3 regions of the Pseudomonas sp. S3_B08 genome follow, and region 2 is predicted to be linked to each of the others. Evidence: riboswitches for the same ligand, from Rfam matches in the RefSeq annotation. Region 2 holds a riboswitch; each other region holds the start of a gene.
The links. Region 2 has a riboswitch for cobalamin ahead of cobO (cob(I)yrinic acid a,c-diamide adenosyltransferase). Riboswitches for the same ligand answer to the same signal wherever they lie in the genome.
Positions count from the first base shown of each region.

Region 1: another riboswitch for cobalamin. It lies ahead of AB4N73_RS10150 (ABC transporter substrate-binding protein); the one in region 2 lies ahead of cobO (cob(I)yrinic acid a,c-diamide adenosyltransferase).
Region 3: another riboswitch for cobalamin. It lies ahead of AB4N73_RS06695 (CbtB domain-containing protein); the one in region 2 lies ahead of cobO (cob(I)yrinic acid a,c-diamide adenosyltransferase).

Region 1 is NZ_CP162750.1:2,242,637-2,250,075, forward strand. Features, by position in the region: gene AB4N73_RS10130 (ABC transporter permease) at 1-31, shown strand, start outside; gene AB4N73_RS10135 (ABC transporter ATP-binding protein) at 49-1,203, shown strand; gene map (type I methionyl aminopeptidase) at 1,406-2,197, opposite strand; gene AB4N73_RS10145 (ParD-like family protein) at 2,194-2,421, opposite strand; cobalamin riboswitch at 2,631-2,822, shown strand; gene AB4N73_RS10150 (ABC transporter substrate-binding protein) at 2,964-3,977, shown strand; gene AB4N73_RS10155 (FecCD family ABC transporter permease) at 3,974-4,990, shown strand; gene AB4N73_RS10160 (ABC transporter ATP-binding protein) at 4,987-5,751, shown strand; gene metE (5-methyltetrahydropteroyltriglutamate--homocysteine S-methyltransferase) at 5,962-7,439, opposite strand, start outside.
Region 2 is NZ_CP162750.1:661,288-668,726, forward strand. Features, by position in the region: gene AB4N73_RS03125 (AI-2E family transporter) at 1-513, shown strand, start outside; gene hda (DnaA regulatory inactivator Hda) at 720-1,424, shown strand; gene AB4N73_RS03135 (C40 family peptidase) at 1,616-2,233, shown strand; gene AB4N73_RS03140 (C40 family peptidase) at 2,449-2,985, shown strand; gene AB4N73_RS03145 (PQQ-dependent sugar dehydrogenase) at 3,113-4,426, opposite strand; gene AB4N73_RS03150 (hypothetical protein) at 4,493-5,077, opposite strand; cobalamin riboswitch at 5,240-5,469, shown strand; gene cobO (cob(I)yrinic acid a,c-diamide adenosyltransferase) at 5,552-6,163, shown strand; gene AB4N73_RS03160 (cobyrinate a,c-diamide synthase) at 6,160-7,439, shown strand, end outside.
Region 3 is NZ_CP162750.1:1,465,135-1,472,573, reverse strand. Features, by position in the region: cobalamin riboswitch at 835-1,053, shown strand; gene AB4N73_RS06695 (CbtB domain-containing protein) at 1,177-1,374, shown strand; gene AB4N73_RS06690 (CbtA family protein) at 1,386-2,087, shown strand; gene AB4N73_RS06685 (cobalamin biosynthesis protein) at 2,084-2,497, shown strand; gene cobM (precorrin-4 C(11)-methyltransferase) at 2,576-3,322, shown strand; gene nfuA (Fe-S biogenesis protein NfuA) at 3,467-4,051, opposite strand; gene AB4N73_RS06670 (fatty acid cis/trans isomerase) at 4,155-6,449, opposite strand; gene metH (methionine synthase) at 6,605-7,439, shown strand, end outside.

The DNA.
Region 1 (7,439 bases), 1.6 Mb from region 2:
CCTGCGCCGGCGCAACGAAATCAGCGCCTGAGCGCCCAGGAGTACGACATGAGTGCCGTGATCAAAGACGCATCCCAGCAGAACGACAAACCCCTGGTCAGCCTGCGCAACCTGAACAAGCACTACGGCGATTTCGCTGCCGTCGACAATATCTCGCTGGACATCAAGGACGGTGAATTCCTCACCTTCCTCGGCTCCAGCGGCTCGGGCAAAAGCACCACGCTGTCGATGCTCGCCGGTTTTGAAACACCGAGCAGCGGCGAGATCCTCGTCAACGGCCAGTCGCTGGTCAACGTGCCGCCGCACAAGCGCGACATCGGCATGGTCTTTCAGCGTTACTCGCTGTTCCCGCATCTGTCGGTACGCGACAACATCGCCTTCCCTCTGACCATTCGCAAACTGGCTGCGGCCGAGCGCGAAAAGCGCGTCGATGCGATGTTGAAGCTGGTGCAACTCGAACAGTTCGCCCATCGCCGCCCTTCGCAACTGTCCGGTGGCCAGCAACAACGGGTTGCCATCGCCCGGGCGCTGGTTTACGAGCCGCGCATTCTGCTGATGGATGAACCGTTGGGCGCGCTGGACAAGAAGCTGCGCGAGGACTTGCAGGATGAACTGCGCCAACTGCACCGACGCCTGGGTATCACCATCGTGTACGTGACCCACGACCAGGAAGAAGCCATGCGTCTGTCGCAACGCATCGCGATTTTCAGCCACGGCAAGATTGTCGGGCTGGGCAGTGGTTATGACCTTTATCAGAATCCGCCGAATGCATTTGTCGCGTCGTTCCTGGGTAATTCGAACTTCCTCAAGCTCAAGGCGCAAGGCAATGCAGCGGCGAGTTTCGAGGGCCAGTCGTTGTCGATTCGGCTGACGTCCGGGTTGCACACTGATCAGGATGTGCTGCTGATGGTGCGTCCGGAAAAGGCCTTGGCGCTGAGCACGCAGCAGGCGCTGGATGAGCCGCTGGCAGCGGGCTGGAATGAGGTGTCGGCGAACGTTGTGGAGGTGCTGTTTCTCGGTGAAAGCCAGACCTGCAGCGTGGTGACTGCGGGCGGGACGTCGATGACGGTGAAAGCGCTATCGGCAGCGGGCATGCCGCTCAAGGCCGGCGATCCGGTACGGGTGCGCTGGGCGACGGCGGATGCTTGTGTTTATACCGAGTGGACCGAGAGCGACTTGAACAAGGCTGCCGGTGCTCACTGATTGCGCTGAGTCAGTTGGATCTACCCCCTCACCCCAGCCCTCTCCCCCACGGGGGGCGAGGGGGAAAGGGAGCCGATCTTAATGCTGTTCAAAATGTAAGTTCGACTCGGTATCGCACGTCGGCGTATCTCGCACAACACCTCGGTCAGTCCCCTCTCCCATTGGGAGAGGGCTAGGGTGAGGGCAAGCAGGCGACACGGTATTAGCCAATGGCCCGGTACCCTTCAATCTCATCCGGCCAAGCCGTCAGCACTTCAAACCCGGTCTCCGTCACCGCGACCATATGCTCCCACTGCGCCGACAAGGAGCCATCCTTGGTCAATACGGTCCAGCCATCCGGCATGTTCTTCACATGGCGTTTGCCGGCATTGAGCATCGGTTCCACGGTGAAAATCATCCCGGCCTTAAGCTTCAGCCCTTGATTGGGAAAGCCGTAATGCAGGATTTGCGGTTCGTCGTGATAGACCTTGCCGATGCCATGGCCGCAGTACTCGCGCACCACGCTGAAGCCCTCCGCCTCCGCCAGGCGCTGGATCGCATGACCGATATCGCCCAGCGTTGCGCCCGGCTTCACTGCACGGATGCCTGCGCACATGGCTTCGTAGGTGGTCTTGATCAGGTGCTGCGCTTCACGAGTCGCCTCGCCCACCACATACATGCGACTGGTATCGCCGAACCAGCCGTCCTTGATCACCGCGATGTCGAGGTTGACGATGTCGCCGTCTTTCAATGGCGTACCCGATGGAATCCCGTGGCACACCACATCGTTGACCGACGCGCAGACGGTTTTCGGGAAGCCGTGATAACCGACATTGGCTGGCACCGCCTTCTGCACATTGACGATGTAATCGTTGCACAGTCGATCCAGCTCATCGGTGGTCACGCCAGCCTTCACATGCGGCACCAGCATTGCCAGCACTTCAGCGGCGAGTTTGCCGGCAGCGCGGGATTTTTCGATGTCGGCCGGGGTGTTGATCTTGATCTGGTTTCTCATGCGCTGACGGCTTCCTGAGTCAGTTGTTGCAGATCCAGCCCACCATTCTGTTCGGCGCGGATCAGCAGGCGGCAAATGGCGCTGTGGTCGAGATTGGGATGCAGCTCGGCGAGCATGCCGATGCGCATCCAGTGCTCAGCCTGCGCGTTGATCGAGCGGCTGAGGGCGTTGCTGGAGATGCGCAGATTCTCGTGCATGTCCTCTGAAATCTTTACGATGCCCATGTCTATATCCGATACGAAATGTATATGGATCGTATACTAGCCAAGCTTACCCTCGGATTGCAAACGCTTCGCCACGCAAACACGCACCCGTGTAGGAGCTGCCGAAGGCTGCGATCTTTTGATCTTGCCCGTTAAAGACCAGATCAAAAGATCGCAGCCTTTGGCAGCTCCTACCAAAGCAGATTCGGCTCCCCATCAGCGGCCTGATCGACTACCATGCCCGCGCCGGTTTCCACACGGAATTAATAGGGAATCCGAGGTGCTCCACGCATCAATCGGAACTGCCCCCGCAACTGTAGGTGCCGAGCCTGCTCCTCGACTGCCACTGGGTGAACCCCGGGAAGGCCGGAGCGTGGCGATGACGCATCAGTCAGGAGACCTGCCGGCACAGTGACTGACCAACCGGCGGGGTGTCCGGGAAGGACATCGTGCCGTGCGCATTTTCCCCGTGCCGGCCTTGCGCAGTTTCCACGACCGCGCCCGAGGTGTGTTTCCAAACCGTACCCGCCCACTCCCGTACGGTTCCCTCTGGAGACTGCCACATGCTGCTGCCCCGCGTTGCCACCCTGCTCACCACTCTGAGTCTTTGCCCCCTGGCGCAAGCGGCGCCGACTGCGTATCCGCTGACCGTCGAAAACTGTGGCAGCAGCCTGACCTTTCAGCACGCGCCTGCGCGCACGGTGACCATCGGCCAGGCCGGCACGGAAATGCTCTATGCCTTGGGTCTGGGCGACAAAGTCGTTGGCACTTCGCTGTGGTTCAACGACGTGCTGAGCACATACAAAGCGCAGAACGACACGATCGAGCGCCTCGCCGATAACGAGCCGAGTTTCGAAGCGGTGATCGCTAAACGCCCGGAGCTGGTTGCCGTCGAGCTGGAATGGATGGTCGGCCCGCAAGGCGCGGTCGGCACCCGCGAGCAGTTTCATGAACTGAAGATTCCGACCTATCTGCTGCCCTCCGATTGCGAAGCCAAGGACAACCTCGTCGGTTCGGACGGCACGCGGCTGGCGCCGTTTCGCATCGACAGCATCTACAAAAGCGTGAGCCAACTGGCGGCGATTTTCGATGTGCAGGCGCGTGGCGAGCAGCTCAATGAGCAGCTCAAAGCCAGCCTCGCGCAGTCGATCGCCACCGCGAAAAAGCAGCAGCGCAAAGACGTCAGCGCCCTGGTGTGGTTCTCCAGCGCCGAGATGGACATCGAGCCTTTCGTGGCCGGGCACAAAGGTGTGCCCGATTTCATGCTCAGCACCCTCGGCGTGCGCAACGTCGTCGAGTCGGATGAAGAATGGCCAACCGTCGGCTGGGAAACCATCGCCAAGGCCAACCCGACGTTTCTGGTGATCGCGCGCATGGATCGTCGACGTTTCCCGGCGGACGACTATCAGAAGAAACTCGCCTTCCTGCGCAGTGATCCGGTGACGCGCAACATGGACGCGGTCAAGCACAACCGCATCATCATCCTTGACGCCATGGCCATGCAGGCCAGCCTGCGCACCTTCGACGGCCTCGAACAACTGGCCAGCGCCATCAACGGCTACGACCTGTCGCCATGAGCAGACGCCTGATCCGTTTGCTGCTGGTGCTGTTGACGCTGTCGGTCGCGCTGATTGGCGGCGTGGCCATTGGTGAGACTTCGATCGAGCCGAGCGTGGTGTTGCAGGTGCTGGCGAACAAGCTGTGGGGCGCCGGTTATGTGCTCGACCCGATCGACGAAGGCATTGTCTGGAACTATCGCCTGACCCGCGCGCTGGTCGCGGCGGCCTGCGGCGCCGGTCTGGCGACCTGTGGCGTAATCCTGCAATCGCTGCTGCGCAATCCGTTGGCCGATCCGTATCTGCTGGGAATTTCTGCTGGCGCCTCGACCGGCGCGGTGATGGTCGCCCTGCTCGGCGTCGGTGCCGGGGCGATTTCATTGTCGGTCGGTGCTTTTGCCGGCGCGGTGACCGCTTTCGCACTGGTGATCCTGTTGGCGCGAGTCAGCGGCTCGGCCAGCGGCACCGGGCAGATCATTCTGGCCGGGATTGCCGGCTCGCAGCTGTTCAACGCCCTCACCGCTTTCCTGATCACCCGCTCGGCCAGCTCCGAACAAGCGCGGGGGATCATGTTCTGGCTGCTCGGCAATCTCGGCGGCGTGCGCTGGCCGTCGGTGTGGCTGGCGGTGCCGGTGGCTGTGTTGGGGTTGGTTGTTTGTCTGTGGCATCGCCGGGCGCTGGATGCGTTCACCTTTGGTGCGGACTCGGCGGCGTCTCTCGGCATTCCAGTGCGACGTGTGCAGATTCTGTTGATTGGCTGCGCCGCGCTGGTGACGGCGGTGATGGTGTCGATTGTCGGCTCGATCGGTTTTGTCGGCTTAGTGATTCCCCATGCCGCGCGGTTGTTGCTCGGCACCGGCCATGCGCGTCTTCTGCCTGCCAGTGCGTTGGGCGGCGCAGTGTTTCTGATCGCCGCCGATGTGCTGTCACGCACCCTGATCAAGGGTCAGGTGATTCCTGTCGGCGTGATTACCGCGCTGGTCGGCGCGCCAGTGTTCGCGCTGATTCTGGTAGGCCGGAGATCGGCGCGATGAACACGGTTCTGAGTTGTGCTGGTTTGGGCTTCAAGGTGCGCGGTGCCGAGTTGCTCAACGGTGTCAGCCTCGACGTTCAGCGCGGCGAGACCCTGGGCATTGTCGGGCCGAACGGTTCGGGTAAATCCACGCTGCTGAAACTGCTCGCCGGCCTGCGTGAACCGAGCGTGGGCCATGTGCAGCTCGACGGTCGGACGCTGGGCAAGATGTCCCGGCGCACTATCGCGCAGACGCTCGCGGTGGTTGAGCAACAGGCCGATACCGACGATGGCATTCGCGTGTTCGACGCGGTGGCGCTGGGGCGGACGCCGTGGTTGTCGGCGCTGCAACCGTGGTCGCCGGCCGATGACGCCATCGTCGAGCAAGCGCTGGTCGACGTCGACGCCGTGCACCTGCGCAACCGCCTCTGGCGCAGCCTCTCCGGCGGGGAACGCCAACGCGTGCACATCGCCCGCGCACTGGCGCAGCGCCCGCAGATCCTGCTGCTCGACGAGCCGGCCAACCACCTCGACATCCAGCATCAGTTGAGCATTCTGCAAGTGGTGCGCGCACTGCCGGTGACCACGCTGATCGCCCTGCACGATCTCAATCAGGCGCTCAAGTGCGATCGCCTGGCGGTGCTGGAGCGCGGGCGTCTGGTGGCACTGGGCGAGCCGCTGCACGTGCTGACGCCGGAGCGGTTACAGACGACTTTCGGGGTCAGGGCGCACTATCTGACAGACCCGTTCGATGGTGCGCCGATATTGCGCTTCCTTGCCTGATGCATGGGTGGCTGACACACCGCTTTCGCGAGCAGGCTCGCTCCCACAAAGGATTTGTGTGTTGCCGTGAATGACGGGGAGAACGCGAATTCTGTGGGAGCGAGCCTGCTCGCGAAGGCGTCAGGTCATCCAACATGGTGTCGATTGACACACCGCTTTCGCGAGCAGGCTCGCTCCCACAAAGGTTATGTATTCCAGGGCGGTAAAGGGTCAGGCCCACTCTTTGCGCAGTTGCCGCGCGGCGCTGACCATGTGCACCAGCGCCGCTTCGGTCTCTGGCCAGCCTCGGGTCTTCAACCCGCAATCCGGATTGACCCACAGCCGCTCCACCGGAATACGCTGCGCCGCTTTGCGCAGTAAACCGACCATTTCCGACACATCGGGAATCCGTGGCGAGTGAATGTCGTACACGCCGGGGCCGATGTCGTTCGGGTAGGCAAACGCTTCAAACGCTTCGAGCAGTTCCATGTCCGAACGCGAGGTTTCGATGGTGATGACATCGGCGTCCATCGCCGCGATCGACTCGATCACATCGTTGAACTCGCTGTAGCACATGTGCGTGTGGATCTGCGTTTCGTCGCGCACGCCGGAGGCGCACAGGCGGAACGCTTCGCTCGCCCAGTGCAGATACGCCGGCCACTGCGCCCGGCGTAACGGCAAGCCTTCACGGAACGCCGCTTCGTCGATCTGGACGATTTTGATTCCCGCCGCCTCCAGATCATTCACCTCGTCACGAATGGCCAGCGCCAGTTGTTGAGCCTGCACCTCGCGGCTGACGTCTTCGCGCGGGAACGACCACATCAGCATGGTCACCGGGCCGGTCAGCATGCCTTTCATGACCTTGTCGGTTAGGCCTTGGGCGTAGCGGATCCACTCGACCGTCATCGCCTGCGGGCGGCTGAGGTCGCCGAAAATCACCGCCGGTTTGACGCAGCGCGAACCGTAGCTCTGCACCCAGCCAAAGCGGGTGAAGGCATAGCCGTCGAGCTGTTCGGCGAAGTATTCGACCATGTCGTTGCGCTCGGCCTCACCGTGCACCAGCACATCCAGGCCGAGGCGCTCTTGAATTTCCACCGCGTGGCGAATCTCCGTGTGCATCGCATCGGTGTAATCGGCCGCGCTGAGCTTGCCTTGCTTGTAGGCCTGACGCGCCAGACGGATCGCCGCCGTTTGCGGAAACGAGCCAATGGTGGTGGTCGGGAATAACGGCAGGTCGAGCTTGCCGCGCTGTTTGGCAATACGCTGGGCAAACGGCGATTGCCGTTGCGCATCCTTGGCAGTGATCGCCGCGACCCGCGCTTGCACCGCCGGTTTGTGAATACGCGGCGAGGCAGCGCGGCTGGTCTGCACCGAACGGCTTTGCGCGAGGGCACGCAGTACCTTCGGCGCTTCCGGTTCGCTGACCGCTTGAGCGAGCACGGCGACCTCTTCGCACTTCTGCACGGCGAACGCCAGCCAGCTTTTCAGTTCGGCATCGAGCTGGTCTTCGCGGCCCAGATCAACCGGGCTGTGCAGCAACGAGCAGGACGGCGCTACCCACAAACGATCACCCAGACGCTCATGAGCATGGCGCAGCGTCGCCAGCGCGTTTTGCAGATCGCAGCGCCAGACGTTCCGACCGTTGACCACACCCAACGACAGCACCTTATAAGCCGGCAGACGATCCAGAATGGTCGGGTACTGATCCG
Region 2 (7,439 bases):
GAAGAGCGCGTGGTTGCGCTGGCGGGCGAGTGCCACGAAGTGCTCGGCGCGTTTGTGCGCGGGCAGTTGCTGGTGATGGTTGCGCTGGGCGTTATCTACGCCGCCGGCCTGATGATCGTCGGTCTGGAGCTGGGGCTGTTGATCGGCCTGATTGCCGGGCTCGCGGCGATCGTGCCGTACATGGGGTTTGTCATCGGCATCGGCGCGGCATTGATCGCCGGGTTGTTCCAGTTCGGTGGCGATCTGTACCCGATGGTCGGGATTGTCGCGGTGTTCATGGTCGGTCAGGCGCTGGAAGGCATGGTGCTGACGCCGCTGCTGGTCGGGGATCGGATCGGCCTGCACCCGGTGGCGGTGATCTTCGCGATTCTCGCGGGTGGCGAGCTGTTCGGTTTTACCGGCGTGCTGCTGGCGTTGCCAGTGGCGGCGGTGATCATGGTGCTGGTGCGTCATGTCCACGACTTGTATAAGGATTCCGGGATCTACAGCGGCGTTGACGAACCTGAGTTGTGATGGCGCGGGCCGCCCGGCGCTTGGCCGGGCTGGTCCGTTTCGTTCGAGCGAGGGCGCCAGAGAATCTGTCATCAAACCGCTGCGTCAACGCAAACCTTTGATTTTGCTTGGGGTCTGTCGCATTGTGCGCTCAGCCTCACGGGTATAAACTTCGCCAACTTTACACAGAGGCCACTAACGGTTCCTTTGAGAACTGTTCAGTCAGCATGAAACCGATTCAGCTGCCCCTAGGTGTGCGTCTGCGTGACGACGCCACCTTCATCAACTACTACCCAGGCGCCAATGCCGCTGCACTCGGCTATGTCGAGCGTCTCTGCGAAGCCGACGCCGGGTGGACGGAGAGCCTGATCTACCTGTGGGGCAAGCACGGCGTCGGGCGCACGCATCTGTTGCAGGCCGCGTGCCTGCGCTTCGAGCAGATGGGCGAACCGGCGGTGTATCTGCCGCTGGCCGAGTTGATGGACCGCGGCGTGGAAATCCTCGACAACCTTGAGCAGTACGAACTGGTCTGTCTGGATGACTTGCAGGTGATTGCCGGCAAGGCCGACTGGGAAGAGGCGATGTTTCATCTGTTCAATCGTCTGCGTGACAGCGGCCGACGCCTGCTGATCGCCGCGTCCACTTCGCCGCGCGAATTGCCAGTGAAGCTGGCCGACCTGAAATCGCGCCTGACCCTGGCGCTGATCTTCCAGATGCGCCCGCTCTCCGATGAAGACAAATTGCGTGCGTTGCAATTGCGCGCATCCCGTCGCGGTCTGCACCTGACCGATGAAGTCGGGCACTTCATTCTCACTCGCGGCACGCGGAGCATGAGCGCGCTGTTCGATCTTCTCGAGCAGCTTGATCAGGCGTCCCTGCAAGCGCAACGCAAGCTGACCATTCCCTTCCTCAAGGAAACTCTTGGCTGGTAGTAGTGGGCTTTTGCCAGCTTTCAGGCGCCAGAAAACCCGCGTCCCTGCGCCGATTCACCGGCCAGACGAGTTACGCGCTTAGATGTAAACGCGAAACCGGGAAGTCACATAAAGTTCGATTGAATTTGCAAATGAGGACGATAGCGGGCATAGTCTCGGCTTCTTTACAACTATCAGCCACGGTCGTGCCCATGCTAAAGCGCTTCGCACCCCTCGTGCCTCTCGCACTCGTTACCCTGTTATTCGGTTGTGCTGCTCATTCTCCGGTTCAAGAGCCGCCGCAACAGGTCAAGAATTCTGCTACCGCCCAGTCTTCCGTTATTTACCAGGAAGAGCTGGACACCGAAAAAGAACTCAACCAGTTCAACGGCAGCAAGCCTTATCAGCTTCCTGTACTGGCTGACAGCATCCTCGAACGCGGCATGTCCCTGATCGGTACTCGTTACCGTTTCGGCGGTACCTCTGAAGCCGGTTTCGATTGCAGCGGTTTCATCGGTTACCTGTTCCGCGAAGAGGCGGGCATGAACCTGCCGCGCTCCACTCGCGAAATGATCAACGTTGATGCGCCCCTGGTTTCGCGCAGCAACCTTGAGCCGGGTGATCTGCTGTTCTTCGCCACCAATGGTCGTCGCGGTCGTGTCAGTCACGCCGGCATCTACCTGGGTGACAACCAGTTCATTCACTCCAGCAGTCGTCGCAGCGGCGGTGTTCGCATCGACAGCCTGGGTGACAGCTACTGGAGCAAGACCTTCATCGAAGCCAAGCGTGCACTCGCCATGGCGCCGACCGTGGTCACCGCTCGCAAGTAAGCGCGATGTCGCTGCGTTCGCGGCGACAAAACGGCACGGCAACGGAGTAGACCTAAACTTTACAAGGTGAAGTTAAAGTCTTACTTGAAGTTTGCCGCGTAGCCGCTAGAATCCTGAATCTATATTGATGGCAAACCGCCTGCGTGATGACGCAGGCGGTTTTGTTTCTGTCCATTCGGCAGAGAAAGCCGCAGCCAGATCAGGATGTTCTGCTTATGACGATGTCGGCCCGCCTCACCTTGATCCTTTGCGCCGCGCTGCTCAGCGCCTGCGCCAGCCGCACACCGCCGCCAGCCCCCGTGGTTCGCGCGCCGATCGTGTTCGCTCCCTCCCAGGCTTTTTCCCCCGTTGCTGAAGACGTGCTGTTCCGCGCCCTCGGCCTGGTCGGCACGCCGTATCGCTGGGGCGGCAACACGCCAGATTCCGGTTTCGATTGCAGTGGTCTGATCGGTTTCGTCTACCGCGACGCGGCGGGCATTTCGCTGCCACGCTCGACCCGCGAAATGATCGTCATGCAGGCGCCGAATGTCGGCAAGGAAGGCCTGCAGACCGGCGACCTGATCTTCTTCGCCACCAATGGCGGCTCGCAGGTCAGTCATGCGGGGATTTACGTCGGCGAGGGGCGCTTCGTGCATGCGCCGGCCACGGGCGGCACGGTCAAGCTCGATAGCCTGTCGAAGGCGTATTGGCAGAAGGCGTATCTGAGCGCCAAGCGGGTGTTGCAGCCGGGGCAGCTGGCGCATAACCCCTAGTGCGTATGCATAACTAAATGTGGGAGCGAGCCTGCTCGCGAAGGCGGAGTGTCAGTTGACAATGATTTGACTGATAAACCGCTTTCGCGAGCAGGCTCGCTCCCACATTTTTTGCTTCGCGCTTAACTTACTTGCTGGCAGAAACGCGCCACACCTTGTTGCCCACATCATCTGCCACCAGCAAGCCACCTTGCTGATCGATCACCACGCCCACCGGGCGGCCCAGCGCGTTCTCGTCCTTGTCGAGGAAGCCGGTCAGCACATCCACCGGCTGCCCGGTCGGCTTGCCGCCAGTAAACGGCACGAAAATCACCTTGTAGCCACTGTGCGGTTTGCGGTTCCACGAGCCGTGTTGGCCAATGAATGCGCCTTCCTTGAATTGCGCCGGCAAGCGGTTGCCCTCGGCGAAGGTCAGGCCCAGCGAAGCGGTGTGCGGACCGACCGCGTAATCCGGAGCGATGGCCTTGGCCACCAGATCTGGATTCTGCGGTTTGACCCGCACATCGACGTGCTGGCCGTAGTAGCTGAACGGCCAGCCATAGAAGCCGCCATCCTTGACCGAGGTGATGTAGTCCGGCACCAGATCGCTGCCGATTTCGTCACGCTCGTTGACCGCTGTCCACAAGGCGCCGCTGGTGGGTTCCCAAGCCAGGCCGTTGGGGTTGCGGATACCCGAGGCGAAGATGCGGTGGTTGCCGGTCGCACGATCGACTTCCCAGATCGCCGCGCGGCCTTCTTCCTGATCCAGACCGTTTTCGCCGACGTTACTGTTCGAGCCGACGGTGACGTAGAGCTTGTTGCCGTCCTTGCTGGCGATGACGTTCTTGGTCCAGTGGTGATTCAGCGTGCCGCCGGGCAAGTCGACGACTTTGATCGGTTGGGTCTTGATCTCGGTGGCGCCCGGCTCGTAGTTGAAGCGCAGCAGGCGGTCAGTGTCGGCTACGTACAAATCGTTGCCAACCAGCGTCATGCCAAATGGCGAGTTGAGGTTCTGCAGGAACACCGTGCGGGTTTCCGCGACGCCATCGTGGTCGGCATCACGCAGCAGGGTGATGCGGTTCGGGCTGGGCACGCCGGCGCCGGCCTTGCCCATGACTTTCTTCATCACCCAGCCACGAATGCCTTTGCTGTCATCGGGCTTGGGCGGCGCATTGGTCTCCGCCACCAGCACATCGCCGTTGGGCAGCACGTAGAGCCAGCGCGGGTGATCGAGGCCTTCGGCAAACGCGGCGACCTGGGTGCCGGCCGCTGCGGTCGGTTTCGCGCCGTCCGGCCAGCCCACCGCCGGGGCGATGTTGACTGTCGGGATCAGCGTCTTGTTCGGTTCGGGCAGTTTCGGTGACGGACCGGTGCCGTCGGAGACTTGCAGGCTGGAGGTTTCACCGCAGGCGGCGAGCCCGCCAGCGACGGCGATGATAAGAGCGAGTTGGGCCTTGCGCATTGCTGATCTTCCCTATGAATGCATTCCTAAACATAGAGGAGGGCGCAGGCCCGATGGTTCAACTGCTCAACCGCGGGCTTCCTTGAACAGCATGGCGATGCCCGGATGATAGTTGCCCGCGTCGCTGTGCAATTTGCGATAGGCGTAGGGGAAATACCAGGCCACGGCGCAGGTGTGTTCCTTTTGCAGGTCGTCTACCATGTCCTGCAATTCTTCGGGGCTGGCGCTGTGCTGAGGTTTTTGCGGAGCAACAAAGAGGCAGCCGAGCTTGAGATCGCTGGCGTAACTGATGCGCTTGGCATCGGCGGTGACGTCGAGCAGTGCCTGGGTCAGGTTGAGGTTGTTGACCCGTGGCCAGCGTTGCGTGGCCTGAATGAACGCGCGGTCTTCGGCGCCGGCAATCAGCAGGTCGGCGCGAGCATTGCGTTCGCCTTCTTCGTTCTGTTTGCGCGTGGCCGTGTCGTTCAGCGTGACCATTTCAGCCATCCACGCCGCTGCCGAGAGCAGGCCGAGATTGGCTTTCTCGTCGTGCCAATATGGCGTTTCGTTGTCGCCGCGTACGGTGTTGTAGCGATCGATACAGTCAAACCAGCGTTCCAGCACCGGGCGCAGAAATTCCAGGCGCGGGTTGCTGATGATCATGCCTTGCATCGTCGTCATCCTTATTGTTGTAGTGGGCTTTTCGGGAAAAGCATGGCTCTTTGATATCACTTGTCGCAGTCTGGCACAAGATTGCCGCTGCACAATGGATCAACGGCAGTTATTCGCGCGCAAAGCGCCTCTTCAATTGACGCTCCACCCCCAACCCTCTAACCTTCGCCGCTTGTTTCAGGTGCTCTGTGGCCCCGCGTCGACAGAGTGAAACAGGGAAGCCGGTGAGGGTGGTCTTCAAGCGAAGCCACGACGATCCCGGCGCTGCCCCCGCAACGGTAAATGAGTGAAAACTGCGCCTTGAGCCACTGCCTCGAAAGAAGCGGGAAGGCGCGCAGTCCGGCGAAACGCCGCTCATGAGCCCGGAGACCGGCCTGATCCATCTCAGCGGCATCACGGTGGGCGATGCCAGGCTTTTTGCCGTCTATTCTTGTGCCTGCCCGCCGTTATCCAGCCTCAACGGAGAGCTCCCCCATGACTGATTCCCCCGAGCGTGACGAACGCCATCTGGCGCGCATGCAGCGCAAGAAAGCCGTGATCGACGAACGCATCGCCAACTCTCCCGACGAGTGCGGCCTGGTGCTGGTGCTGACCGGCAACGGCAAAGGCAAGAGCAGCTCGGCGTTCGGCATGCTCGCCCGCGCGATGGGCCACGGCATGCAGTGCGGCGTGGTGCAGTTCATCAAGGGCCGCAACAGCACTGGCGAAGAATTGTTTTTCCGCCGCTTCCCCGAGCAGGTGCGTTTCCACGTCATGGGCGAAGGCTTCACCTGGGAAACTCAGGATCGTCAGCGCGACATCGCCGCTGCGACCGCCGCTTGGGAAGTTTCGCGTGAATTGTTGCGCGACCCTTCGATCGGTCTGGTGGTGCTCGATGAATTGAACATCGCCCTCAAGCACGGCTACCTCGATCTCGATCAGGTGCTCAGCGATTTGCAAGCGCGCCCGCCGATGCAGCACGTGGTGGTCACCGGTCGCGGCGCCAAGCCGGAAATGATCGAGATGGGCGACACGGTTACCGAGATGGGCATGCTCAAGCACGCCTTCCAGGCCGGGATCAAAGCGCAGAAAGGCGTCGAACTTTGAAGCCACCACGTCACTGCCCCGCGGTGTTGATCGCCGCGCCGGCCTCCGGTCAGGGCAAGACCACCGTCACCGCCGCACTCGCCCGTTTGCATCGCAATCAGGGGCGCAAGGTGCGCGTGTTCAAATGCGGCCCGGACTTTCTCGACCCGATGATCCTCGAGCGCGCCAGCGGTGCGCCGGTGTATCAACTGGACATGTGGATGGTCGGCGAGCAGGAAAGTCGCCGGCTGTTGTGGGAAGCCGCCGCCGAGGCTGACCTGATTCTGATCGAGGGCGTGATGGGCCTGTTCGACGGCACGCCATCCAGCGCTGATCTGGCGCGCCACTTCGGTGTGCCGGTGCTCGGCGTGATCGACGGCACCGCCATGGCGCAGACCTTTGGCGCCTTGGCGCTGGGCCTGGCCAAGTATCAGCCGGACTTGCCGTTCGCTGGCGTGCTGGCCAACCGCGTCGGCACCTTGCGCCATGCGCAATTGCTCGAAGGCAGCCTCACCGAAGGTCTGCGCTGGTACGGTGCGCTGTCCCGCGAAACCGGTATCGAATTGCCGAGCCGCCACCTCGGCCTGGTTCAGGCCAGCGAATTGAATGATCTGGATCTGCGCCTCGACGCGGCCGCCGATGCGCTGGCCAGCAGTTGCGAGGTCGCGCTGCCACCCGCCGTAGAATTCGCCGCGCCTGAGATCATCGCCGCCGAGCCTCTATTAAAAGGTGTGCGCATCGCCGTTGCCCGCGATGAAGCCTTTGCCTTCACCTATGGCGCCAGTCTCGATCTGCTGCGGGCTATGGGCGCTGAATTGCGCTTCTTCTCGCCGATCCGCGACACGCAATTGCCCGAGGCGGACAGCCTGTATCTGCCGGGCGGCTATCCAGAGTTGCATCACGTCGCGCTGGCGCAAAACGCTTCAATGCTGGCGGCGATCCGCGCGCACCATGCGGCGGGCAAGCCGTTGCTCGCTGAATGTGGCGGCATGCTTTATCTGCTTGATTCTCTGACTGACGTGGAAGGCACCCGTGCTGAGCTGGTCGGTTTGCTCAAGGGCGATGCGGTGATGCAGAAGCGTCTGGCGGCGCTGGCGTTGCAGGCGGTTGAATTGCCGGAAGGGGAGTTGCGTGGGCATACCTATCATCATTCCCTGACCACCACAGAGCTGACGCCGATTGCCCGTGGGCTGAGTCCCAATGGCGGGCGCGGCGCTGAGGCGGTTTATCGCGAGGGGCGGATGACGGCTTCCTATGTGCACTTTTATTTTCCGTCGAATCCGACTGCGATTGCGGC
Region 3 (7,439 bases), 800 kb from region 2:
TATCCGTTGCTGCGGTAACGGCTTCTTATGGTTTCGCTCTTACAGCGAGTCCCTTTTTCAAACGCCAAAAAGGAACCAAAAGGCTTTGCCCCGGCGTACGGCCCGCTCGCTGGGGCTCGGGGTACCTTCGTTACGGGACCGATCCGGGCGCAGCGGCTACGGTTTGCTTCGCTGCACCTCCTTCCGCTGTGTACGACTGCGTCGTACGGTCGCTGCGCTCCCACCCCCGGATCGATCCCGTAACGAAGCCTGCCGAAGGGGCAAAAGATCAAAAGCCAGAGCAAAAGCAAAGGCAAAGGCAAAAGATCGCAGCCTTCGGCAGCTCCTACAGTTGGATCGCGCACCAGCTCAAGAACAGGTCGGCTGTCAGGCCGCCTTCGCGAGCAGGCTCGCTCCCACAAAAGCAAAAGCAAAGCAGCGCAGCTGCCCGCGGCGAAGCCGCACCACTCAACAATGAGCGCAAGCTCGAGTGCTCTTGATCTTGATCCACCGGCGACGTCGGAAGGCTGAGTGGAGGGATTGATCCGGGCGTGGGAGCGCAGCGACCGTACGACGCAGTCGTACACAGCGAGTGTAGGTGCAGCGAAGCAAACCGGAGCCGCTGCGCTCGGATCAGTCCCGGAGCGAAGGAAGCCGAGCCTGCGAGGGCCGAACGTAGGAGCAAGCCTTTTTGGGTACTTTTTCGGCGTTTGGAAAAGGTGACTCGCCGTAAGGGCGAAACCCTAAGCCGCCGTTACCGCAGCAACGGATATACACACAAAAACATCAGAAAAATACCCCCACCGCAGTACCGAAAACTCCCGGAAATTGACTAAAAACCCAAACCCATGTTCTCCTGCACACCTTGTTACGGGTGCCCCTCACAGGGTGAAACGGGAAACCGGTGAATCATGTGCTTTACTCAAAGCCATGTCAGTCCGGTGCTGCCCCCGCAACGGTAAGCGAGCGAAGCGTCAGATCCACTGTGCCCCGGCATGGGAAGGTGATGCTTGCAGGTCGGCGACCAGCCAACCCCTCGCGAGCCCGGAGACCGGCCCGCAACACCCAGCACGCGCAAGCGCCGCTGAACACAAACAAACCCGCGGTGGGCGGGCGCTGTTCGAAATCCCTGCGTGCCCGGCCCGCAGGGATTTTCATGCGCTCTGTTTACCCGCTGACATTTCAGAGGGAAGCGCTATGTCGATCATCAGTAACACTGTCAGCCACACTGACCCCATTTCCAGCAGCACCACACTCGGCCAACGCGTCGCCGCCGCCCTCTTTGCCTCGATCCTCGGCGCCAGCCTGGTCTGGTTCGCCGGTTTCTCGCACATCGAAGCGGTGCACAACGCCGCCCACGATACCCGCCACAGCGCCGCGTTCCCGTGCCACTGAGGCCTGCCGAAATGATCAAGCGTATCGCGCAAACCGCAGGCTTCACCGGCTTGCTGGCCGCCCTGCTGCTGACCTTGCTACAGAGTTTCTGGGTATCACCGTTGATTCTGCAGGCCGAAACCTTCGAGAAATCCGAACCGGTCGCGCAAGTCCACGAACACGCCGCCGGCACCGCCGCCCACAGCCATGATGGCGAAGCCTGGGAGCCGGAAGACGGCTGGCAGCGTGTGGTCTCGACCACTGGCGGTAATCTGGTGGTAGCGGTGGGTTTCGCCCTGATGCTCGCCGGTCTTTATACCCTGCGCGCGCCGACCAAGACCTCGCAAGGGCTGCTCTGGGGTCTGGCCGGTTATGCCACGTTCGTTCTCGCGCCGACCCTGGGCCTGCCACCTGAGTTGCCGGGCACAGCCGCCGCCGATCTGGCCTCGCGGCAGATCTGGTGGATCGGCACTGCCGCTTCGACCGCCGTCGGTCTGGCACTGATTGCCTTCAGTCGTCACTGGCTGATGAAGCTTCTCGGTGTGGCGATTCTCGCCGTGCCGCATGTGATCGGCGCCCCGCAACCGCAGGTGCATTCGATGCTCGCTCCAGAGGCATTGGAAACCCAGTTCAAAATCGCTTCGCAGCTGACCAACGTCGCGTTCTGGCTGGCCTTGGGCCTGATCAGTGCATGGTTGTTCCGCCGCAAAAGCGCAGGCCCATATCAGGCATGACCGATGACCGCGCAGCGCCGACCCTCGTGGTCGGCCTCGGCTGCCAGCGGGGCTGCCCGGCCAGTACGTTGCGTGCGTTACTCGATCAAGCGTTGCAGGCGCACCGCATCGAGCTGCGAGCGGTCAAGGCTTTGGCAAGTATCGACCTCAAGCGCGACGAACCGGGGTTGCTGGAACTGGCCACACAATTGAACCTGCCGCTGCAGTATTTCAACAGTGCCGAACTGGCGCCCTATCAGCAGCGCCTCAGCCATCAATCGCAGATCGCCTTTGAGCGCACCGGCTGCTACGGCGTGGCGGAAAGCGCCGCGCTGGCGCTCGCCGAGCAACTGATTCAGGCGCCGGCGAAACTGCTGATCCACCGGCAGAAATATGCGCAGGCCACGCTGGCATTGGCCGGCGCTGCATAAAATCCCGATAATCCCCGCCATCGATCATGAGCACGCTTCATCTGCAGTGTGCCTGCGCCTCTTCACAAGGATTCAACGATGACCGTCTACTTCATCGGCGCCGGCCCCGGCGACCCGGAACTCATCACCGTCAAAGGCCAACGGCTGATTCGCAGCTGCCCGGTGATTATCTACGCCGGTTCGCTGGTACCCGCAGCGGTGCTGGAAGGTCATCAGGCCGAAATCGTGGCCAATAGCGCTGAACTGCATCTGGAACAGATCATCGATCTGATCAGGACTGCCCATGCCCAAGGCCAGGATGTGGCCCGTGTGCATTCCGGAGACCCAAGTCTGTACGGCGCGATTGGTGAGCAGATCCGCTACTTGCGTGAGCTGAACATTCCTTTCGAGATCATTCCGGGCGTAACCGCGACGGCGGCATGCGCAGCGCTGCTGGGCGCCGAGTTGACCCTGCCGGACATTTCGCAAAGCGTGATCCTGACCCGTTACGCCGACAAGACCGCGATGCCCGCCGGCGAAGAACTGGCGAGCCTGGCGCAGCACGGCGCGACCATGGCCATTCATCTGGGGGTCAATCATCTGGAAAAGATACTGGTTGAACTGCTGCCGCATTACGGCGCGGACTGCCCGATTGCCGTTATTCACCGCGCGACATGGCCGGATCAGGACTGGGTGGTAGGTACATTGGCGGACATTGCCGCAAAGGTCGAGGCCAAAGGCTTTCGGCGTACGGCGCTGATCTTGGTTGGCAGGGTGCTGGGCAGCGAGGTGTTCAGCGAGTCTTCGTTGTATCGGGCCGGGCATGCGCATCTTTATCGCCCTTGAAGACGCTTTCGCGAGCAGGCTCGCTCCCACAGGTGATTGCATTTCAATGTGGGAGCGAGCCTGCTCGCGAATGGGTGCGGCAAAAGTTACCCATAAAAAAACGGCGCTCACGGGGCGCCGTTTTTCATGTTCGCAGCGAACACCTTAGTAGTAGGCGTTTTCTTTCTGCGTGTGGTCGGTCACATCGCGTACGCCCTTGAGCTCCGGGATGCGCTCGAGCAAGGTGCGCTCGATGCCTTCCTTCAAGGTTACGTCAGCCTGGCCGCAGCCCCGGCAACCGCCACCGAACTGCAACACGGCGATGCCGTCCTCGACCACATCGATCAGGCTGACCTGACCGCCGTGGCTGGCCAGCCCCGGGTTGATCTCGGTTTGCAGGTAGTAGTTGATGCGCTCGTTGACCGGGCTGTCGGCATTGACCATCGGCACTTTGGCATTTGGCGCCTTGATGGTCAGCTGGCCGCCCATGCGGTCGGTGGCGTAATCAACGACCGCGTCATCGAGAAACGCTTCGCTGAACGAATCGATGTAGGCGGTGAAGCTTTTCAGCCCCAGCGCGGTATCTTCAGGTTTCTCTTCGCCCGGCTTGCAGTAGGCAATGCAGGTTTCGGCGTACTGGGTACCAGGCTGGGTGATGAAGACACGGATGCCGATGCCCGGGGTGTTCTGCTTGGAGAGCAGATCAGCCAGGTAATCATGGGCGGCGTCGGTAATGGTAATAGCGGTCATAAAAACTCCTCGCAGGCGTGGGCGCAGTTTACGCCAATCGGCGCGGCTGACAAAGTCCTAGTATTTTTGTCGGGAAAGAATCTCGTAACACGCCTGCGAATCATCAAAGGTTCTCGTACCGGTTCATATCCAGCACGCCCTCTTCCACCGGGTCGGTTTCGTGGATGTATTGGCTCAGATCGTGGAAATACAGCCAGAACTGCGGATGACTGCGCCGAATGCCCCAGCGCTCGACGATCTTTTCGAACCGATTGACATCCCTGGCGTTTTCCATGGCATCGACAAACGCCGGCACCTGCTCGGCCGGGATGTTGAACATGAAATTCGGGTAACTGCTGAGCACGCCCGGATAGATCGTCAAGGTGTCGAGCCCCGACTGATAGCGCAGCGATTCACCGAGCAGAAACGCCACGTTGCTGTGGGCGCGGTTGCGCAGCACGCTGTAGACCTCGCGCTTGCCGCTGGCGGTTTCGACACGCAGCAAGGTCGCTTCGGGCATCTGGTCGATGACTTTCAGTCCCGCTGCCGGGCGCGAGGCCAGACGGCTCAAAGCCTGCTCGGCATTCTGCAACGCCGGATCGATATTCGGTCGCGAGCAATAAGCGCCGTCGCAGCGATTGATCGGGTCTGGCCGCGCGTTCAGATCACCGTAGCGCGCCAGCAACTGCATGGCGAAATCATGTTTCGGGTCTTTTTCGTCGAGCTTTAATGCGGTCGGTTTGTCGTCATCGATGGCCTCGTAATCGAGCCACATCTTGAATTGGCCGCCATCCTGGTACCAATCGTTGAGGTAGTCCTCGCGCGAGTCGGCGGGCATCAGGCGCAGGAAGTTCTGCTCCGCGCCGTTACGGATCAGATCGAAATACAGACGGGTCTGCGCCTGATGGGAAACGTTGCCGAACACGTCGAAATTGACCGCGAGCTGGTAGTAGGTGCGTTCCAGCAGCGGATAGTCGAACAGCCACATGGTTTGCGGCACCTCTCCGATAAGCCCCTTGGTCACCGAAGCGCTGTCGAAGTGGCGGAAAATGCTCAGCAAGGCGTTGTCGTTGCCGGCCCACAGCGTCGACCAGCTCGGCGCCGGCAGATCGGCATAGCTGTCACGGCGCAGTGCCTCGTATTCGTTGCGCTTGTCGCGGTAGTTGCGCCACAGACTCAGCACGCTGCCGACATCGTCGTTCTGCCCCGGCATCGCCAGCAGCGGCGTGGCCTGGCCGCGGTAGTTCGGGTCGGTGATATAGAGATCATGTTCCGGCGCCTGGAACAGCGCCCAGAAGTTGTCGCGGATCACGTCGGTCGCGATCTGCCCACGGCACACCGGGCCGCGAATGAAGGTGCGGACGAAGTATTCAGCGTTATCGAGCATGAATTGATAGCGCGCCTGCGCCGGAATCGCCTCGAAGGTGGCAAACGGATTGGCGCGGCTTTGCGGCCCGTAACCCGGTAACGCGTTGACCTGCCAGTTGCCGCTGTAGAACAGGCTCTTGATCCGGGCCATTTTCGCCGCGCTCAGCAGATAAGTGATGTGCGTCTTGTGCACGATCACCCCTTGCACCGGCCACAAGCGGTAATACACCTGCGTGCCCGGGTCGTCGTTGGGGCGGCGAGTGGCGATCAGATCAATCGGCTGGCCGCTCGGCGTGCGCGAACGCACCCACTGGAAATAATGCCCCGGCTCGCCGTCCTTGAAATAGATGTGCGCCAGATACCAGTGCTCGAACAACCAGCGCCCGACCAGACTTTGCCGAGCACCGGGAGCATTGAGCAGGTTCTCCCACTGCAGGATCTGCATGGCCTCTTTGGCACTCGGCGCCAGGCTCTGTTCGTCGATCGGCGCGCCAGACGCCAGCCAGCGCTGCAAGGTCTGGTATTGCTGGTCGGTCAGGCCAGTGACCGCCAGCGGCATGCCCTCTTTCGGGTGCGCGCCGGCATATCCGTCGAACTCCGCAGGCATTGCGCATAGATTGTTGCGATTGAGCCCAAGAACAATCTCTTCTGGCAGTTTGGCGTTCGGCGTCAGCGGCGTCTTGTGGCCGAGTTCAAGCATCCGTGCCATCAGCGCGGCCTGACTGCCCTGGGCGTCGAGCACCGAATAGAAGTCTTTCTGTTGCCAGGCGCGCTTGCCGAAGGCGTCGTAAAACAAGCGCGTGGTCGGTGCCGCCTGGGTGCGTTCGCCGTCATATACCGGCATCTTGCTCGCGCCACGGGCGGCGCCTTCGCCACTGCCGAGATTGAGCTGACAGGCCGAGTCATAGCAGGCATGGCAGGCTACGCACTTCTCGGTAAAGATCGGTTGGATATCGCGGGTGTAGGAGATGGAAGAAGAGATGGCAGGATCTTGCGCCGCAACGCTCCCGCTCAGGACCAGCAACCATAAACTGATGAAGCGGTGCGGCATGCTGCTGATCTCGATGATAAAAAAAGGCTGCGATTCTACCGTTATGACGCTCGCACCAACATGAGCGATATTCATGCAAAAGCTGCACATGCTCCAAAAGCGCACAGGTTTGCTATGATCGCGCTCCTTCGTAATGGTCTTTCCGAGTAGTCCACATGTCCGATCGCAGCGTCCGCCTTCAAGCTCTCAAGCAAGCCCTCAAAGAGCGCATCCTGATTCTCGACGGCGGGATGGGCACGATGATCCAGAGCTACAAGCTCGAAGAACAGGATTATCGCGGCAAGCGCTTCGCGGACTGGCCGAGCGACGTCAAGGGCAACAACGACCTGCTGGTGATCACCCGTCCGGACGTGATCGGCGGTATCGAAAAAGCCTATCTGGACGCCGGCGCCGACATTCTCGAAACCAACACCTTCAACGCCACGCGCATTTCCATGGCCGATTACGGTATGGAAGAGCTGGCGTACGAGTTAAACGTAGAAGGCGCACGTCTGGCGCGCAAGATTGCCGACGCCAAGACCGCCGAAAACCCGGCCAAGCCGCGCTTCGTGGCCGGCGTGCTTGGCCCGACCAGCCGCACCTGCTCACTGTCGCCCGACGTCAACAACCCCGGCTACCGCAACGTCACCTTCGATGAGCTGGTGGAAAACTACACCGAAGCCACCAAAGGCCTGATCGAGGGCGGCGCCGATCTGATTCTGATCGAAACCATTTTCGACACCCTCAACGCCAAAGCGGCGATCTTTGCCGTGCAAGGTGTTTTCGAAGAGCTGCACCTCGAATTGCCGATCATGATTTCCGGGACCATCACCGACGCCTCCGGCCGAACCCTGTCGGGGCAGACTACCGAAGCGTTCTGGAACTCGGTAGCGCACGCCAAGCCGATTTCCGTAGGCCTGAACTGTGCCCTCGGCGCCAGCGAACTGCGCCCGTACCTGGAAGAGCTGTCGAACAAGGCCAGCACCCACGTTTCGGCGCACCCGAACGCCG